Regions from separate parts of the Terrabacter sp. C0L_2 genome, predicted to be linked through region 1. Evidence: riboswitches for the same ligand, from Rfam matches in the RefSeq annotation. Region 1 holds a riboswitch; each other region holds the start of a gene.

Region 1 (4,280 bases):
CCGGCCACGGCCCGGAAGCGGTCTGCTCCCTCGGCGGCGTAGCGCGTCTCGGAGAGCGGCTCGTCGTCGGACAAGCGCGACCACAGCTCGCCGTCGCGGACGAAGAACGTGATCGGCGACCCCTCGGACCACCACAGGCCGAGCAGCTCCGCGAGGGCCGGCTGCTCCACCTCGGGCACCCACGCCGCGGCGAGAGTGGGCTCGGCCTCGACGACGGCCTCGACGAGGTCGGTGGCGAGCCCGAGCGTCAGCGCTCCGGACGTCGCGTTGGCGAAGACGACGGCGCCGACACCGTCCGCCCGCCGCACTCGCAGGCCGGTGAGGAAGCCCGGCATCGCGCCCCCGTGCCCGACGTAGACGCGGTCGCCGCGTCGGCCCATGCCGAAGCCGAGGCCGTAGGCGCCGCTCCAGCCGTCGACGTCGGTCATGATGAGCGGCCGGCACATCTCCTCGACCGTCTCGGGACGCACGACCCGGTCGTCGGGCCGCGCGACGTAGGCGGCGTAGCGAGCCATGTCGGCGACGCTCGACCACAGCCCGCCGAGGGGAGCCGTCGCGCCCAGGCTGAAGAGCGGCTCCTCGCGCGCGGTGCCGGCATAGGGGTCGACCTGGTAACCGAGGGCGCGATCGTCGGCGGGGGCGAGCCCGGTGCGGGTCAGCCCCAGCGGCTCCAGCACCCGCTCGCGCACGACGTGCTCCCACTCCTGTCCGGTGACGCGCTCGACGACCGCACCGAGCAGGCCGTAGGCGAGGTTGGAGTAGTGGAAGGCGTGGTGCCCGGGGAGCACCTGCTCGGCCTGCTCGACCCCGGCGAGGAACTCCTCGCGCTCGGGCGCCTCGAGGCTCTCCCAGATGTTGCCGACGGGCTCGCGCTGCAGGCCGGAGGCGTGGGCGAGCATCTGCCGCACGGGAACCCGGCCATGCCTTGTGCCCGGCAGGTACGTCTCGAGCGTGTCGTCGAGCGACAACCGGCCCTCGTCGCGCAGCGACATGACGGTCAGCGCCGTGAACGTCTTGGTCACCGAGCCGATCATGAACTGCGTGTCGTCGGTCGCCGGGGCAGGGCGGGTCCCGAGACGGGCGGACCCCACGTGCGCCGACCAGACGAGGTGTCCGTCCCGGACGACGCCGACGCTGACGCCGGGCGAGCGCCACGAGCGCTGCGCCGTCACGACGCGCGCGAGCAGGTCCCGCTCCAGCCCGGCCGACAGGCCCGTGCCGGTCGTGCCGGTCGCGGACGCGCTCACTCCGCCGCCCGGAGGCTCATCGGGCCGTAGACGACGGCGTCGTTCTCGCGCAGCGTGACGGCCTCGACCCCGGCGTCGAGCAGCTCACGCCACGACTCCCCGAGGTAGCTCTCGGCGTCGCTCTGGGTCGGGAAGCCCGTGGTGGTCAGGCCCTCCCCCTCCATCGGGTTGCCGTGGGCGTCGAGGAACAGCCAGGACCAGTCAGCGCTCATGCCGACACCCTAGTTGGCTGCTCGTTTGACGGGCGGCCGCCCGCCGTGCGACGGTTCGCCTTACCCGAAGGACGATGGGGCAAGCCGGTGAGACTCCGGCGCTGACCCGCAACCGTGAAGCCACTCCCTGCCGCCAGCCGGCCCTGGGTGACCAGTCGGAAAACCCGCGTCCTACCGGCTCCTTTGTCAGTCTGTCGTGGAATGCGGACCGGAGTCACCCCGCCGGGCCGGCGTCAGCCAGCAGACCCGACATGGTGTCCGACCGCGAGGAGGAAACCGTGTCCCTTGTCCGTCGTGCCCCGTTCCGGGTCGTCCTCGTCGCGCTCGTCGCGGCGGCGCTGTCCGCCCTGACGGTCGCGCCCGCCCAGGCCGCCGCCTACCGCTACTGGGGCTTCTACCAGCTCGCCGACGGCGCGTGGACCTTCGCGCAGAAGGGCCCGGACCAGACGGTCCCCAAGGACGGCAGCGTGGACGGCTGGCGCTTCGCCGTCGCCGACGAGGCCTCGACCCGCTACCCGCGCGCCGTGCTCACCTTCGACCAGGTCTGCGGCAGCACGCCGGCCGAGGCGGGCAAGAAGCGCGTCGGTCTCGTCGTCGACTTCGGCCGCCCGGCCGACGCCGCCGACGGCGCGACCCCGCCCGAGCCCAAGGCGCTGTGTGCCGTCGTCGCCGCGGACGCCACGAGCGCGGCCGTGCTCGCCACCGCCGGCGACGTGCGCACCGAGAAGGGCCTGGTCTGCGGCGTCGCCGGCTACCCGACGACCGACTGCGGCGGAGCAGTCAAGGAGGTCTCCCCCGAGGCCAAGGCCGCCGACCAGCCCGTGACCATCGCGGCCCCGGCGAGCACCCCCTCCGCAACCCCGTCAGCGGGAGCGACCACCCCCGCGGCAGCCACGGCCGGCGACGTCACCACGACGCCGGCGTCGGGCACCTCGGGTGGGACGGTGGCGGCATACGTCATCGCCGGCCTGGTCCTGCTCGCCCTCATCGGCTACCTGCTCGTGCGGTCGCGGTCGCGCGCCCGGCAGGACGGCTGAGGAGCACCGGCCAGCGTGACGCGGCCCCGGCACAAGGCCCGCCTCCAGCACCCCGCAGCCTGGTGGCTGTGGGGTCTGGGGCTCGCCACGGCCGCGTCGCGCACGACCAACCCGGTCCTGCTGCTCCTCGTCATCGGGGTCTGCGTCCTCGTCGTCTCCGAACGCCGTGACCCCGCGACCGTCAACCCGCTGCCGGCCTTCCTCGTCATCGGCGCGGTCGTCGTCGCCTTCCGCGTCGTCATGACCGCGCTGCTCGGCAACGGGATCGTCGGCGAGACGGTCGTGCTCACCCTGCCCAGCGTCCCGCTGCCGGACTGGGCGGCCGCCGTGCGCATCGGCGGCACCGTCACGCTCGAGTCGCTGCTGTATGCCGCGTACGACGCCCTGCGTCTCGCCGCGGTCCTCGCGTGCCTCGGGGCGGCCAACGCGCTCGCGAGCCCGCGCCGCCTGCTGCGCTACCTCCCCGCCACGCTCTACGACGTCGGGACGGCTGTCGTCGTGGGCCTGACGTTCGCGCCGCAGCTGCTCACCGACGCCCGCGACGTGCGCGCTGCGCGCACCCTGCGCGGCCGCGACGGCCGTGGCCTGCGGGAGATGGCGCGCCTCACGGTGCCCGTGCTCGAGACGGCGTTCGAGCGCTCGCTCGGCCTGGCCGCGTCGATGGAGTCCCGGGGCTACGGTCGCGCGGTCCGGTCGACCACGACGAGCCGTCGCGCGGCGACGGGGCTCGCGCTCGCCGGTCTCGTCGGCGTCCTCGCCGGTCTCTACGGCCTGCTCGACTCCTCGGCCGGCGGGGTGCTCGGGCTGCCGGTCCTCGTGCTCGGCGCCGTGCTCTCGGGGTCGAGCCTGCTCGTGGGGGCCTCGCGGGACCACCGCTCGGGTCACCGGCGAGAGCGGTGGACGTGGACCGAGACCGTCACCGTCCTCGTCGGAGCCGTGCCCGCCGCGGTCCTCGTCGTCGCCTCCGCGCAGGGCTGGGACGGCGTCGTGCCGAGCCAGCAGGCGCAGCTGCCCGCCGTGCCCCTGCTCGCGGTGCTCGCCGTGCTCGTCGCCGCGACGCCGGCCTTCTTCACACCCCGTCCCCGGGAGGTCGCTCCGTGATCACCTTCGAGCACGTGTCGGTGCAGTACGCCGATGCCCCGGCTCCCAGCCTCCACGACGTCACGCTCGAGATCCCCGAGGGCGAGCTCGTCCTCGTCGTGGGTCCCACGGGCAGCGGCAAGTCGACCCTGCTGCGCACCATCAACGGGCTCGTCCCGCACTTCAGCGGCGGCACGCTGACCGGCCGCGTCACCGTCGACGGGCTCGACACCGCCGAGCACCGGCCCCGCGACCTCGCCACCGTCGTGGGGCTCGTCGAGCAGAACCCGTCGTCGACGTTCGTCACGGACGTCGTCGAGGACGAGGTCGCCTACGGCATGGAGACGATGGGTCTGGACCCGACGACGATCCGTCGCCGGGTCGAGGAGACGCTCGACCTCTTCGGCCTGACCCCGCTGCGTGCGCGGTCGCTGCGCACCCTCTCGGGCGGTCAGCAGCAGCGCGTGGCGATCGCCGCCCTCTTCGCCGCCGGGCCCCGCGTGCTCGTGCTCGACGAGCCGACGTCGGCGCTGGATCCTGTTGCGGCAGAGGAGGTTCTGGCGTCTCTGCACCGCATCGTGCACGACCTCGGCGTCACCGTCGTGCTGGCCGAGCACCGGCTCGAGCGGGTCGTCCACCACGCCGACCGCGTCGTCCTCGTCGACGAGGGCCGCGTGTCCGAGCTGCTCGACCCGGCGGACGCG
Region 2 (4,280 bases), 2.3 Mb from region 1:
GACACGCGAAGGCCAGCGAACGGCATACGCCCTCGGTGTCGACCTGCGGGAGGTCACTCAGCTGGTCGGCGACGATCCCGGAGACGGCGCTCTCCTGCCAGCCGGCCTCGGCGAGGGCCGCGACGAGCGCGACGGCCTGCTCCTCGGCGTCGTCGACGGACGAGCGCTCGGACTGCCCCTCACTCAGCCCGAGCGCCGTCCGGAGTCCAGGCACCGCGCCGACGGCGCCGGCGAAGACCTGGTTGGCCCGCAGGATCGCGAGCACGAGGTTGGCGAGGCCCTCCCCCTCGGGGGCCTCGCCGAGGACGTGGAGGCCGTCGCGGATCTGGACGTCCTTGACCTCGCAGAGCCAGCCGTCGACGTGCATGACGAACTCGTCGAAGGCGTCGTCGTCGGGACGCTCGTCGAGCCCGAGGTCGTGGTGCATCTGCGCGGCCTGGATGAGCGTCCAGATCTCCGCGCGCAGGGCCGGCGCCTTGGCCGGGTCCATGACCGAGACGTTGCCGTACTCGTCGAGCAGCTGCTCGAGGCGCGCGATGTCGCCGTAGGACTCGGCGCGCGCCATCGGCGGCACGAGGTGGTCGACGATCGTCGCGTGGGCGCGGCGCTTGGCCTGGCTGCCCTCGCCGGGGTCGTTGACGAGGAACGGGTAGACGAGCGGGATGGAGCCGATCGTCGCGTCGGGTCCGCACGCTGCGGAGAGTGCGAGGTTCTTGCCCGGGAGCCACTCGAGGTTGCCGTGCTTGCCCATGTGGACGATCGCGTGGGCGCCGAACTCCGCCTCGAGCCAGTCGTAGACGGCGAGGTAGTGGTGGGTCGGCGGGAGGTCGGGGTCGTGGTAGATCGCGATGGGGTTCTCGCCGAAGCCGCGCGGCGGCTGCACGAGGATGACGACGTTGCCGGCGCGCAGGCTCGCGGCGACGAGCTCGCCCTCGGCGTCCGTGTGCCGGTCGACGAAGACCTCGCCCGGCGCCTCGCCCCAGTGCTTCGTGACGGCGTCGCGCAGCGCGGCAGGCAGCGCGGCGAAGTGCTCGCGGTAGCGGGCGGCGGGGATCCGCACCGGCTGGCCGGTCAGCTGCTCCTGCGTCAGCCAGTCCTCGTCCTGGCCGCCGGCCTCGATGAGCGCGTGGATCAGGGCGTTGCCGGCCGTGGTGTCGGCGGTCTCGCCGTCGACGGGCTCGAGCGGCCCGGTGCCGGGGATGTCGCCCGGGGCGCCGAGGTCGTAGCCGGCGTCGCGCATGGCGCGGAGCAGCCGGACGATCGAGACCGGGGTGTCGAGGCCCACGGCGTTGCCGATGCGCGAGTGCTTCGAGGGGTACGCCGACAGCACGATCGCGATGCGACGCTCACGGGTCGGGGTGTGCCGGAGGCGGGCGTGGTTCACGGCGAGCGTCGCCAGTCGCGCGCAGCGCTCAGGGTCGGGGACATAGTGCGGCAGTCCGTCGCCGTCGATCTCCTTGAAGGAGAACGCGCCCCCGATGATCCGACCGTCGAACTCGGGCACCGCGACCTGCGTCGCGACGTCGAGCGGGCTCATCCCGTCGTCGCTCGCGGCCCACTGCTCGCGGCTCCACGTCAGGCACAGCCCCTGGATGATCGGCACGTCGAGGGCCGCGAGGGCCTGCACGTCCCAGGCCTCGTCGTCCTCGCCGGCACTCGCAGTGCCGGGCTTCGTGCCGCCGGCGGCGAGCACGGTCGTGACGAGGACGTCGTATGCCGTGAGGTGCTCGAGCAGGTCGGCCGGCGCCTCGCGCAGCGACGACACGTGCACCGGCACGCCGATGCCACCGGCGACGTCGACCGCGTCGGCGAGCGCGTGGACGTAGGCGGTGTTCTCTGCCGCGAACTGGGCGCGGTAGAAGAGGATCCCGACGCGCGGGCGGGGAGTGTCGCCCGCGGCGTCGGAAATCTGGGTGGCCGCGGGCTCGGGGCGGTCGAGCACGCCCCAGGCCGGCAGCGGGGCCGGCGGCTCGAAGCCCTCGCCGGTCATGAGCAGCGTGTCGCCGAGGAAGGCGTGCAGCTCGCGCAGGTTCGCGGCCCCGCCCTCGGCGAGGTAGCGGTGGGCCTCGGCGACGACACCGGGCGCGACGGTCGAGAGGTCCATGAGCGAGGCGTTCGGGGTCTGCTCCCCGCCGAGCACCACCATCGGCTTGCCGGCGCCCCGGATCCGGCGGAAGCCGTCGCAGAGGTCCTGGGGGCCGCCGAGGATGCGGGCCACGACGATGTCGGCAGCCTCGATCGCCTCGGCCATCGAGGTGTGGCCGGGTCGCGACGGGTTGGCGAGCAGGTAGTCGGCACCGCTGCCGCGGGCACACAGCAGGTCGGTGTCAGACGTCGAGAGCAGCGCGATGCGCGTCACTGGAACTCCTCGGCGGGGTATCCGCGCCCCGCGGTCGAAAGGAAACGAAGCGCTGCCGGCAGTTCCTGACTCACCGCCTCCCTCACGGGTGGCGGCTCACAGTGGCGGGACCGTCCCGGATTCTCACCGGGTTCCTGGGTCGACGACGCTGGGCCCACCATAGCCCGAGACGGGCGCCTTGACGACGCGAGGTCCGGGCCTATCCTGTGCCGCGTGACCGCCCCGACGAGCCGACCGCGCCCGGCAGCCGACGCCTGCCCGGGTGTCGCTCGACCGTTCTCGGCGGCTGACGGCTCCATCGTGAGGCTGCGTCCGGCGGCCCGACCGGTGCCAGTGACGGCCCTGCGGTCACTTATCGATCTCGTTGCAGGAGAGGCAGATCCGGCGATCCAGCTGACGTCGCGCGCCGCGCTGCAGCTGCGTGGTCTGCCTGACCCGCTGCCGCCTGTGACCGTCGCCGCGATCCGGGCCACGGGGCTCGTCCCGTCGGACACCCACGAGCTCGTCCGCAACGTCGTCGCGTCCCCGCTCTCGGGCCTCGACGGTGTCGGTCGGTGCGACGTGCGGCCCCTCGTGACCGACCTCGACCACGCCGTGTGCTCCGATCCCCGGCTGTCGGGCCTGGGCGGACGCTTCCTCTTCATCGTCGACGACGGACGTGGCGACGTCAGCGGCATGACCGCCGACCTCGCCTTCGTCGCCACCGGGCCGGACCGCGGCGTCGTCCTCGCCGGCGGCAGCGGCCACGGCTGGGACGTGTCGCTCGACGAGACGGTGGACCTGATCGTCCGCCTGGCGCGCGAGTTCGTCGACCGCGCCGGCGGCGACGAGTCGGTCTGGCACGTCGACGATCTCGCCGACCCGCTCGGTCCCGAGCGCACCGCCGTGGCGACACGCAGCCCCGCTTCCCCGCCCCCGTTGGGAGCGGTCGGTGAGCACGCGGTGGTCGGCGTGCCACTGGGGCTGCTCCGGCCCGACCACGTCGACGCCCTCGCCCGCGCGACCGATGCCGTACGCGTGACGCCGTGGCGCTCGCTCGTCGTCGAGCGGGGCGCAGCCCTCCTCCCCGAGCTCGAGACGGCGGGCTTCGCGACGCACAGCGGGTCGCCGTGGCACCGGCTGCACGCCTGCACCGGCCTGCCCGGCTGCTCGCGCTCGACCCTCGACACCCGAGCGCTCGCTCGTGAGCTCGCCCCCGTGCTGCCCGCGGGGCGCCTTCCCGTCCACATCAGCGGGTGCGAGCGCCGGTGCGGGACGCCCGCGACGGCCTACGTCGACCTGCTCGCGCCGCCCTCGCTCGAGGCAGCCCTGACCACGATCCACGCCATCCCGGAGCCCAGATGAGCACGCCACCGACCCGGCGCTACGACTACGAGACGGACGGGGCGGAGATCTACCGCAGGTCGTTCGCGACGATCCGCGCCGAGGCCCGCCTCGACCACCTCGCCGAGGACGCTCGCGTCGTCGCCGTGCGCATGGTGCACGCGAGCGGCGACGTCGACCTGACCGAGCACATCGCCGTGCACCCCGGCCTCGTGGCCGCGGCCCGCTCCGCCCTGCGGTCCGGCGCACCTGTCTTCACGGACGCCCACATGATCGCCTCGGGCATCACCCGCGCCCGCCTGCCGCGCGACAACGAGGTCATCTGCACGTTGCGCGACGAGCGGGTGCCCGCCCTCGCAAAGGCTTGGGGCACGACGCGATCCGCGGCAGCGGTGTCGCTGTGGGGCGATCGCGTCGAGGGCGCCGTCGTCGCGATCGGCAACGCCCCCACCGCCCTGTTCCACCTGCTCGAGTCGATCGCCGACGGCGGCCCACGGCCTGCTGCGATCGTCGGCATCCCGGTCGGCTTCATCGGGTCGGCCGAGTCCAAGGTCGCTCTCGCCGAGAACCCTTTCGACGTCCCGTGGCTCGTCGTCCA
Region 3 (4,280 bases), 2.3 Mb from region 1:
AGAGCGCGTCCGCGGACGCCGTGGCGACGCTGCCGCGGCCCGACGCCGTCTTCGTCGGTGGCGGGGCGAGCGCCGACCTCATCGACGCCTGCTGGCAGGCGCTGGCGCCGGGAGGGCGGCTCGTCGTCCACGGCGTCACCGTCGAGACCGAGGTGCTGCTGCACGAGGCGCGCGGCCGCCTCGGCGGGTCGATGACGAGGATCGCCGTCGAGGACCTCGACACCATCGGGAACCTCCACGGCTGGAAGCCAGCCCGATCGATCGTGCAGTGGTCGGTGGAGAAGCCTGTGCCCCAATCGGATCCGGAGGACCAGTCGTGACCGTGCACTTCATCGGAGCCGGCCCGGGTGCCGCCGACCTGCTCACCCTTCGTGCCGTCCGGATGGTCAGCGAGTCGCAGGTCTGTCTCTACGCCGGCACGTACATCGGGGCCGAGGTGCTGGCGCACTGCCCCGACGGGGCCGAGCTCGTCGACACGCAGCACCTCGACCTCGACGCCATCACCGAGCGCTGCGTGCGCGCGCACGAGGCCGGTCACGACGTCGCCCGTCTGTGCTCCGGCGACCCGTCGCTCTACTCCGCGATCGCCGAGCAGACGCGGAGGCTCGACCGGGCCGGTGTGCCGTGGGACGTCACGCCGGGCGTGCCTGCCTACGCCGCCGCGGCGGCGCTCGTCGGGCGCGAGCTCACCGTGCCCGAGGTGGCCCAGTCGGTGGTGCTGACGCGCGCGCACCGCGACTCCACGCAGATGCCCGAGACGGAGTCGCTGGCGCACTTCGCCCGGTCGCGGGCCACCCTGGTGCTGCACCTCGCGATCCGCCGCACGCGCGAGCTCATGGCCACCCTCGTCGAGGACTACGGAGACGACTGCCCCGTGGTCGTCGTCGCCAACGCCGAGCAGCCCGACCAGCTCGTCCTGCGGGGCAGGGTCGGCGACATCGCGGACCGGGTCGAGGACGCCGGTCTGCGCCAGGCGGCGGTCATCCTCGTGGGCCACGCCCTGGGCGCGCGCGACAGCGACGACTTCGTCGAGTCGCACCTCTACGGCACACGCATCAGGGGCCTTGCGCGAAACACGCCGCGAGAGTGAGGGTTTCGGCCCGGGCGGCGGGTCCCCATGGCGCCGGGCCATCGGCTGTGTCAGGATGCGAGTGCCGCAGTGCACGGGAAGTCGGTGTGATTCCGACGTGGTCCTCGCCACTGTGACCAGGGAGCAAGACCCCATCGTTCGCCACTGGTGACCTCAGGTCGCCGGGAAGGCTGGGGAGGCGTGACGATCTGGAAGCCAGGAGACCGGCTGCGGCGATGATCTGTCCACGAGGCATGGAAAGAAAGGGTCAATTCGCCATGACCACCGTTGCATCGGCTCCCGCCACCCAGTCCGTCTCCGCCGTCCGCGTCCCCGTCTGGGCATGGGCCCTGCTCGCGTTCGCGGTCTTCGCCCTCTACTTCGTCTCGCAGGAGAACGGTGCGCTGCTCAGTGCACCTGCTGCGCAGATGCTCCACGAGCTGACGCACGACGCGCGTCACGCTCTCGGCGTCCCCTGCCACTGAGGTGGGTCTGAGCTTCGGCTCCGTGCTTCGGCGCGGGGTCCTTGCCGGCGTGCTCGCCGGCCTCGCGGCCGCGGTCGTCATCTGGCTCGTCGTCGAACCGGTCATCCGTCGGGCCCTCGTCATCGAGGACCGGCGCGGGATGCACGGGGGACAGTCCGCCGGCCTGCCGATGCACGGCGGCGACGAGCCCCTCGTGTCGCGTGCCGCGCAGGTCGTCGGCGGCGCCGTCACCGCAGTCGTCGTCGGCGTGGCCGTCGGTGTCGTGTTCGCCGTCGTCTTCGCCCGGATGCGGGACCGGCTGCCGGGGAGCGGTGACTTCGGTCGCGCGCTCGTGCTGGCCGCTATCGGCTTCGCAGCGGTGAGTCTCCTTCCGGCGCTGAAGATCCCGGCCAACCCACCCGCCGTCGGTGACCCGTCGACCGTCGGACGACGCACGATGCTGTATGCCGTCACCCTCCTTCTCGGAGTGGCGATCACGGTCGTCGTGCCGGCTCTCGACAGGTGGCTGGCCGGACGCGTGACGGCGCCGTCGACGCGCTGGGCCCTCGACATCGCGGCCGTAGTCCTCCTCGTCGGACTCGTGATGGCCTTCGTGCCAGGGACGCCGGACCAGGTGCCCCCCGACGTGCCGGCCGACCTGGTCTGGGACTTCCGTCTCGCATCCCTCGCGCAGCTCGCTGCCCTGTGGCTGACGCTCGGACTCGCGTTCGGGCTGCTCTTGGAGCGGGCCGGTGCCGCCCGACCCGACGACGTGCGTGCGGACACTGGCGCGCCCGTGCCGGCGTGACGGCATACGAAAGCCCTTGTCCTGACGACGATCCCGAGCGCACGTGCATCGTGCGCGTGTGCCGGGACTGCTGCTGCGGCACGGAGAGCAAACACCCCGGGGTCGACCACGACGGGCTGCTCGCCCGCCTCGAGGTCGGCACCCGGGGACGCGCTCGGGTGCTGCGCAGCGGGTGCCTGCTCGCGTGCGACGAGTCGAACGTCGTCGTCGTGACGCCGTCCGCCGTGGGGCGCCGGGCGGGAGGTCGCCCCGTGTGGGTGCGCGCCGTCCTCGACGACGGGTCGGTCGACGCGATCAGCGGCTGGGTCAGGCAGGGTGGACCGGGTGTCGCCGAGCCCGGTGCGGAGGTCGCGGAGCGTGCGTTCGCGCCGAGCGGGCTGTCGCTGACCTGGTCGGCGGTCTGACGCGTCGCGTCACAGGTCGGCGCGCACGTCGAGCCCGATGCCGATGACGTCGCCGTCCTCGATGTCCTCGGCTCGGCGCACGGCGTCCTTGAGGGGGACGATGTAGCCGCCGTCCTTGGGCCACAGGGATGTCGTCCACTCGGTGCGACCCACGCGTGCGGTCACGGGGATCATGCCCCAGCCGTAGCTGACGTGGGCGACGTCGTGCAGTGCCTCGGCCTCGGGCTCCGGGACGCGCACGAAGAAGTAGGGCGATGGTCCCCGCCACTGGTAGACGGATCCTTCGAAATCCAGCTCCATGCCGACAGGATGGCAGGCACACTGCGTCGATGAGCAGCAGCGACGAGCCGGCCCTGCCGCCGGCGCATGACGGCTACCGCTGGCCGACAGCGCCGGCGGGCGCGAGGCAGACGTCGACGCGGCCCCTCTCCGCGGCGGACCGTCGGCGGGCGTCCCGGACGGGGAGGCTCGTCGGTGTCGCCCATCTCGTCTGGGTGGTGGGTCTGAGTCTCTTCGTGCGGATCGGCAGGGAGGTGCCCCTCGCGACGCTGCTCGTCGGGGTCGTGGTCGCGCTCGTCGCGCTCGGCCGGCCTCGGGCGCGGCCGCTCGCGCGCGGCTACCTCGTCGCGGTGCTCGTGGGCAGCGTGCTGGTCGTGGTCGCCCTCTTCGTCCTCTTCTTCATCCAGATCGCCTACGGGGGGCCGTGACCGTCAGCCGGTGAGACCGTCACGGCACGAAGCGTGGCGTCCACACCTGGCCGGCGTCGGTGACGCGGGTGCCGGAGGCACAGACCATGACGAGGCACAGCATGTCGATCGTGGCGGGGTCGAGGCCGGCCAGGGTCGTCACCGTCAACGACTCCTCGGCCCGGCCGACGTCACGGCCGACGACGACGATCGTTTCGGGGTCGCGCTCCTCGAGGAAGACCTCCCGGGCGCGGGCGATCTGCTCGGTGCGCGAGCGTGAGGCCGGGTTGTAGAGCGCCACGACGAGGTCGGCTGCGGCGGCCGCGCGGAGCCGCCGCTCGATGACGGCCCACGGCTTGAGCCGGTCCGAGAGCGAGATGACGGCAAAGTCGCCGCCGAGCGGCGCACCCGCACGGGCGGCGACCGCCTGGGCTGCCGTCAGCCCCGGGAGCACGCGCACCGGCACGCCGGCGTAGCCGTGGGTCTCGGCTGCCTCGAACACCGCCGACGCCATGCCGAAGACCCCGGCGTCCCCGCCGGACACGACGGCGACGCTCTCGCCCTTGCGGGCCAGCTCGAGCGCGACGCGGGCCCGGTCCACCTCGACGGTGTTGCCGGAGGCGTGCCGGGTCAGCCCCTCCCTCTGCGGCACCCGGGCGACGTAGGGCGCGTAGCCGACGACGTGCGACACCTCGGTGAGGGCGGCCGACGCCTCGGGCGTCAGCCAACGGTCGGGACCCGGTCCCAGGCCGATGACGACGACCTCGCCGGACGGCATACGCCATGGGTCCTGCTGGGTGGCGGGCGATTCCGTGGTCGCAGGCCGCGCGCGGCCGGCAGCGTCGGCGC
Region 4 (4,280 bases), 2.3 Mb from region 1:
TGGATGCGCACGGCGTCCGCGCCGAGCTCGCGCAGGAGGGTGGAGCCGATCCCCGACACGAGCGGGTCACCGCTCGCGAGCACCACGACGCGCTGGGAGCCGAGCTCGGCGAGCAGGCCGCTCAGCCGAGGGAGGAGGGGTGACGGCCACGGCACGAGCCGACGGTCGGGCCGCGCCTCGAGCATGGCGAGGTGCCGCTCGCCCCCGATGACGACTTGGGCCTCGTCGACCAGCCGCCGGCACGTGGCATCCAGCGAGTCGACCCCCGACGCGCCGACCCCGACCACCTCGAGCACCGGTGGACGGCCCGCCGTCACCGCACCGTCGATGCTGCTCGCGTCCTGGATCGAAGCCACGCCGGTGACCCTAGCCGGGTGTTGCGGACGCTGCTCCTGCCGTCCCGGCGTGAACCTCTCGGCAAAACGAGATGTCCGTTTCGCGCCGCAGGGGCGACTACATCCTCCATGATGGGCTCCGGGTCCACTGGGGGGTGGGCCGTCACGGAGATATCCCTGGGGGACGGGGCCAGTCAGCATGCACACGAACTTCTCGACCACGGCTGCGCGCGAGTCAGGCGCGCCGCACTGCGACGCGTCCCCGGGACGCCGCGGCCTCGGCACGCAAGCCGACGTGGCGGACGCGCTCGCGCGCCTCGACTCCGGCGCGGACCCCCATGCCCAGGTGGCGGTCGAGGTCGGCACCCCGGCCTCGGTCCTGCTGCACCACGGCTGGGTCGACCGCACCAGCACGATCGTCGTCGACCTCGGGGCGCAGGGGATCGACCTCGTCGACGTCGACGTCGCGTTCCTGCCCGCGACCGTCGCCCGGCTCACGATGCTGCAGCCGCGCCCCCTGCTCGAAGGCCGTGCAGGCCCCGTCGACCGCAGCGACCTGGACGCGCTCGTGGGTCCCGCGCCGTCGGACCGCCCGAGGCCCGCGGCCGACGTCGCGAGGGCGGCCGGTCGGTGGCCGGACGTCGCGCAGAGCCTCCTGACGGGGGCGTGGCGACTGTGCGTCGTCGACGTCGCGGACAGCCGGACGGGCAGCACGCAGACCGAGCAGCTCAGCTGGCTCGACACCCCGGCGGGCCTGCTGCGGGTCGACGGCTACCCCCACGCGCCGGTCCTGACCGGCACGTCGGCGGAGAGCATCTGGGAGTCGCTCGTCGCGACGCTGCCCGCGCACCGCCGCGCGTAGGATCGCCCTCGCCGACGACACGACAGGGGCGATGGTCATGCACCGCACGGGCGTCGTCCCTGGTGCACTCGACCGGTCCGCAGGGCTCCTCGTGGACTACGCCCTCGTGGTCGTCGCCGTGGCCCTGCTCGGACTCGTCGTCTGGTCGCGCCTGGGCCGCACCGACGCGGCCCGCTGGTGGGTGAACGACCGCCTCCAGGAGTCCGCGATCCTCTTCTGGCTGCCGGGCGTCGCGCTCGTGCTCGCAGCGACCGCCGGGCTGCGCGGCTACGACGACGGGGCCCAGAAGGGCGCGCTCGCGTTCGTCCCGCTCCTGCTCGTCGGGCTCGTCATCAGCCTGTGGGGCGGCCTCTTCCTCCCTGCGCCGCGCTGGTACGTGCCCCGGTGGTCGCTGGAGGCCCGGTCGCCGCGCCTGCAGGTCCGCATCATCGGCGACCGCCGTGGACCCGACCGCCCTCGACCCGACCGCCAGGGCTGACACCGCCGCGCCGCGCCGCCCGTCGTCTGGCAGACTGCGCGATGGCGACTGGAGAGGAATCCGGTGCAAATCCGGAGCGGTCCCGCCACTGTGAACCTCAGACCACCCGGTCGGGGGAAGCCAGGGCATCTCCCGTCGCTGGTCGCGCCCGCCGGGCGCGTCCGGTCCACCGACGCGGGCGAGGCACCCGCAGGAGGCTCGCAGTCCTATGCGCGACGGCTCGAACGACTCGAAAACCCTTGTCCGGCAGGACTCCCCACCTGACACCTTCCCCTTCTCGGCGGTCGTCGGCTCGGAAGACCTGGCCCTGGCGCTCGTCCTGACCGCGGTCTCGCCGGATGTCGGCGGCGTCCTCGTGCGCGGCGAGAAGGGCACGGCGAAGTCGACCATGGTGCGCGGCCTCGCTGCCGTGCTGCCGCACCAGCAGGTCGTGGCCGGCTGCCGTTTCGGCTGCGCGCCGGGTGACGGCGCCGGGTGCCCCGACGGTCCCCACGCCGACGACTCCGGGATCGACCGGCGCCCCGCACGCCTGGTCGAGCTGCCGATCGGCGCGACCGAGGACCGCGTCGTCGGGTCGCTCGACCTCGAGCGGGCGCTGGGACGCGGCGAGACGGCCTACCAGCCCGGCCTGCTGGCGGCCGCGAACCGTGGCATCCTCTACGTCGACGAGGTGAACCTGCTCCACGACCACCTCGTCGACCTGCTGCTCGACGCCGCGGCGATGGGCCGCAACACCGTCGAGCGCGACGGCGTCTCGGTGTCGCACGCGGCCCGCATCGTGCTCGTCGGCACGATGAACCCCGAGGAGGGCGAGCTGCGCCCGCAGCTGCTCGACCGGTTCGGGCTGACCGTCGAGGTCGCCGCCCCTCGGGAGCCCGCGCTGCGCGCCGAGGTCGTACGCCGTCGGCTGGCCTTCGACGGCGACCCGGCTGCCTTCGTGGCCCGGTTCGAGGACGACCAGGAGGCACTGCGCCGACGCATCGCCGACGCGCGCTCACGCGTGGGCGCCGTGACCCTGACCGACGCGATGCTGACGAAGATCGCCACCGTCTGCGCCGGGTTCGAGGTGGACGGACTGCGCGCCGACATCGTCACCGCTCGCGCCGCCGTCGCCCACGCCGCCTGGTCCGGGCGCACGAGCGTCACCGTCGCCGACGTCCGCGCCGCGGCGCGCCTGGCCCTGCCGCACCGCCGCCGGCGCAACCCCTTCGACTCCCCCGGCCTCGACGAGGACCTCCTCGACCAGCTGCTCGGCGACGACGAGCCGGAGCCCGACCCCGATCCCGACCTTGATCGCGATCCGGGCGACGACAAGGGCGACGGCGAAGGCGGGACCGACGGCGAGGCGCAGCCGAGCACGTCGGACGAGCAGCCGCAGCGGGCCGACGGAGGCGACCGGGGCGACGACGGTGGGACAGCGCCGACGGAGGCTCCCGCCGGCGCGCCCGCGACGGCCGGCGTCAGTGCCGCGGACGATCCCTACCGCGCGAGGCTGCTGCGCGCCAAGGGCATCGGCCACGGCGACCCCGGTCGCCGCTCGGCAGCCCTGACGAGCACCGGGCGGCGGGTCGGCTCGACGAGCGCCCGCACCGGACCGGTCCACCTGCCGGCGACGATCCGTGCCGCCGCCTCGCGCCGGCGGGACACGCACCGGCTGCGCGTGCTCCCCGGCGACCTGCGCCGGTCGGTGCTCCAGGGCCGCGAGTCCAACCTCGTGCTGCTCTGCGTCGACGCGTCCGGCTCGATGGCCGCGCGCAAGCGCATGGAGGCGGTGAAGTCAGCCGTGCTCTCGTTGCTCCTCGACGCCTACCAGCGCCGCGACAAGGTGGGCCTCGTGACGTTCCGCGGCGCGGGCGCCGAGCTCACCCTGCCCCCGACCGGCTCAATCGACATCGCGGCCCGGCGGCTGCGCGACCTCGCCCACGGCGGACGCACGCCGCTCGCGGAAGGGCTCGAGACGGCATACGACACGTTGCGGGTGGAGCGGCTGCGCGACCCGAACCGGCGGGCGCTGCTCGTCGTCGTCACCGACGGCCGGGCCACGAGCGGCCCCGATGCGCTGGCGCGGGCTGCTCGCACCGCGGGGGTGCTGCGGCACGAGGGCGTGGAGAGCGTCGTCGTCGACTGCGAGTCGGGGCGCTTCCGCCTCGGGCTCGCCGCCCGTCTCGCCGAGCACCTCGGTGCCGAGCACCTGGCCGTCGGCGAGCTCGCGGCCTCCGCCATCGTCGACGCGGCGCGGGCGAGCACCGGGCGGGCCGCCTGATGCGCGGGCAGCCGACGACCGTCCCCGAGGACGGCCTGACCACCCGCCAGCGACGCAACCGGCCGCTGGTCATCGTCAACACCGGCGACGGCAAGGGCAAGTCGACCGCGGCCTTCGGTCTCGCGCTGCGCGGCTGGAACCAGGGCTGGTCGGTCGGGGTGTTCCAGTTCGTCAAGAGCGCGAAGTGGCGCATCGGCGAGCAGACCGCGGTCGAGACCCTCGCCGAGCTGCACCGCGAGACCGGCAGGGGCGGCCCGATGGAGTGGCACAAGATGGGCGCCGGCTGGTCGTGGACCCGCAAGGAGGGCACCGAGGACGACCACGCCGAGGCGGCTCGCGAGG

What was found. A riboswitch is a leader RNA that binds a small molecule or an ion and turns the genes downstream of it on or off. The one in region 1 is predicted to bind cobalamin.
Region 2: linked by a shared signal. The riboswitch ahead of cobN (cobaltochelatase subunit CobN) and the one ahead of U5C87_RS16720 (SCO2322 family protein) in region 1 are both predicted to bind cobalamin.
Region 3: linked by a shared signal. The riboswitch ahead of U5C87_RS06250 (CbtB domain-containing protein) and the one ahead of U5C87_RS16720 (SCO2322 family protein) in region 1 are both predicted to bind cobalamin.
Region 4: linked by a shared signal. The riboswitch ahead of U5C87_RS06225 (VWA domain-containing protein) and the one ahead of U5C87_RS16720 (SCO2322 family protein) in region 1 are both predicted to bind cobalamin.

The regions. Positions count from the first base shown of each region.
Region 1 covers NZ_CP143557.1:3,628,515-3,632,794, forward strand. The annotation lists gene U5C87_RS16710 (serine hydrolase domain-containing protein) at 1-1,247, opposite strand, end outside; gene U5C87_RS16715 (hypothetical protein) at 1,244-1,459, opposite strand; cobalamin riboswitch at 1,494-1,645, shown strand; gene U5C87_RS16720 (SCO2322 family protein) at 1,738-2,496, shown strand; gene U5C87_RS16725 (energy-coupling factor transporter transmembrane component T) at 2,512-3,597, shown strand; gene U5C87_RS16730 (ABC transporter ATP-binding protein) at 3,594-4,280, shown strand, end outside.
Region 2 covers NZ_CP143557.1:1,342,642-1,346,921, reverse strand. The annotation lists gene cobN (cobaltochelatase subunit CobN) at 1-2,359, opposite strand, end outside; cobalamin riboswitch at 2,400-2,533, opposite strand; gene U5C87_RS06285 (precorrin-3B synthase) at 2,573-3,703, shown strand; gene U5C87_RS06280 (precorrin-8X methylmutase) at 3,700-4,280, shown strand, end outside.
Region 3 covers NZ_CP143557.1:1,337,578-1,341,857, forward strand. The annotation lists gene cbiE (precorrin-6y C5,15-methyltransferase (decarboxylating) subunit CbiE) at 1-320, shown strand, start outside; gene U5C87_RS06245 (cobalt-precorrin-4/precorrin-4 C(11)-methyltransferase) at 317-1,090, shown strand; cobalamin riboswitch at 1,141-1,316, shown strand; gene U5C87_RS06250 (CbtB domain-containing protein) at 1,348-1,554, shown strand; gene U5C87_RS06255 (CbtA family protein) at 1,577-2,341, shown strand; gene U5C87_RS06260 (hypothetical protein) at 2,338-2,745, shown strand; gene U5C87_RS06265 (DUF1905 domain-containing protein) at 2,755-3,045, opposite strand; gene U5C87_RS06270 (hypothetical protein) at 3,075-3,452, shown strand; gene U5C87_RS06275 (precorrin-2 C(20)-methyltransferase) at 3,472-4,280, opposite strand, start outside.
Region 4 covers NZ_CP143557.1:1,332,684-1,336,963, reverse strand. The annotation lists gene cbiE (precorrin-6y C5,15-methyltransferase (decarboxylating) subunit CbiE) at 1-356, opposite strand, end outside; gene U5C87_RS06235 (hypothetical protein) at 535-1,197, shown strand; gene U5C87_RS06230 (hypothetical protein) at 1,229-1,675, shown strand; cobalamin riboswitch at 1,701-1,826, shown strand; gene U5C87_RS06225 (VWA domain-containing protein) at 1,884-3,938, shown strand; gene cobO (cob(I)yrinic acid a,c-diamide adenosyltransferase) at 3,938-4,280, shown strand, end outside.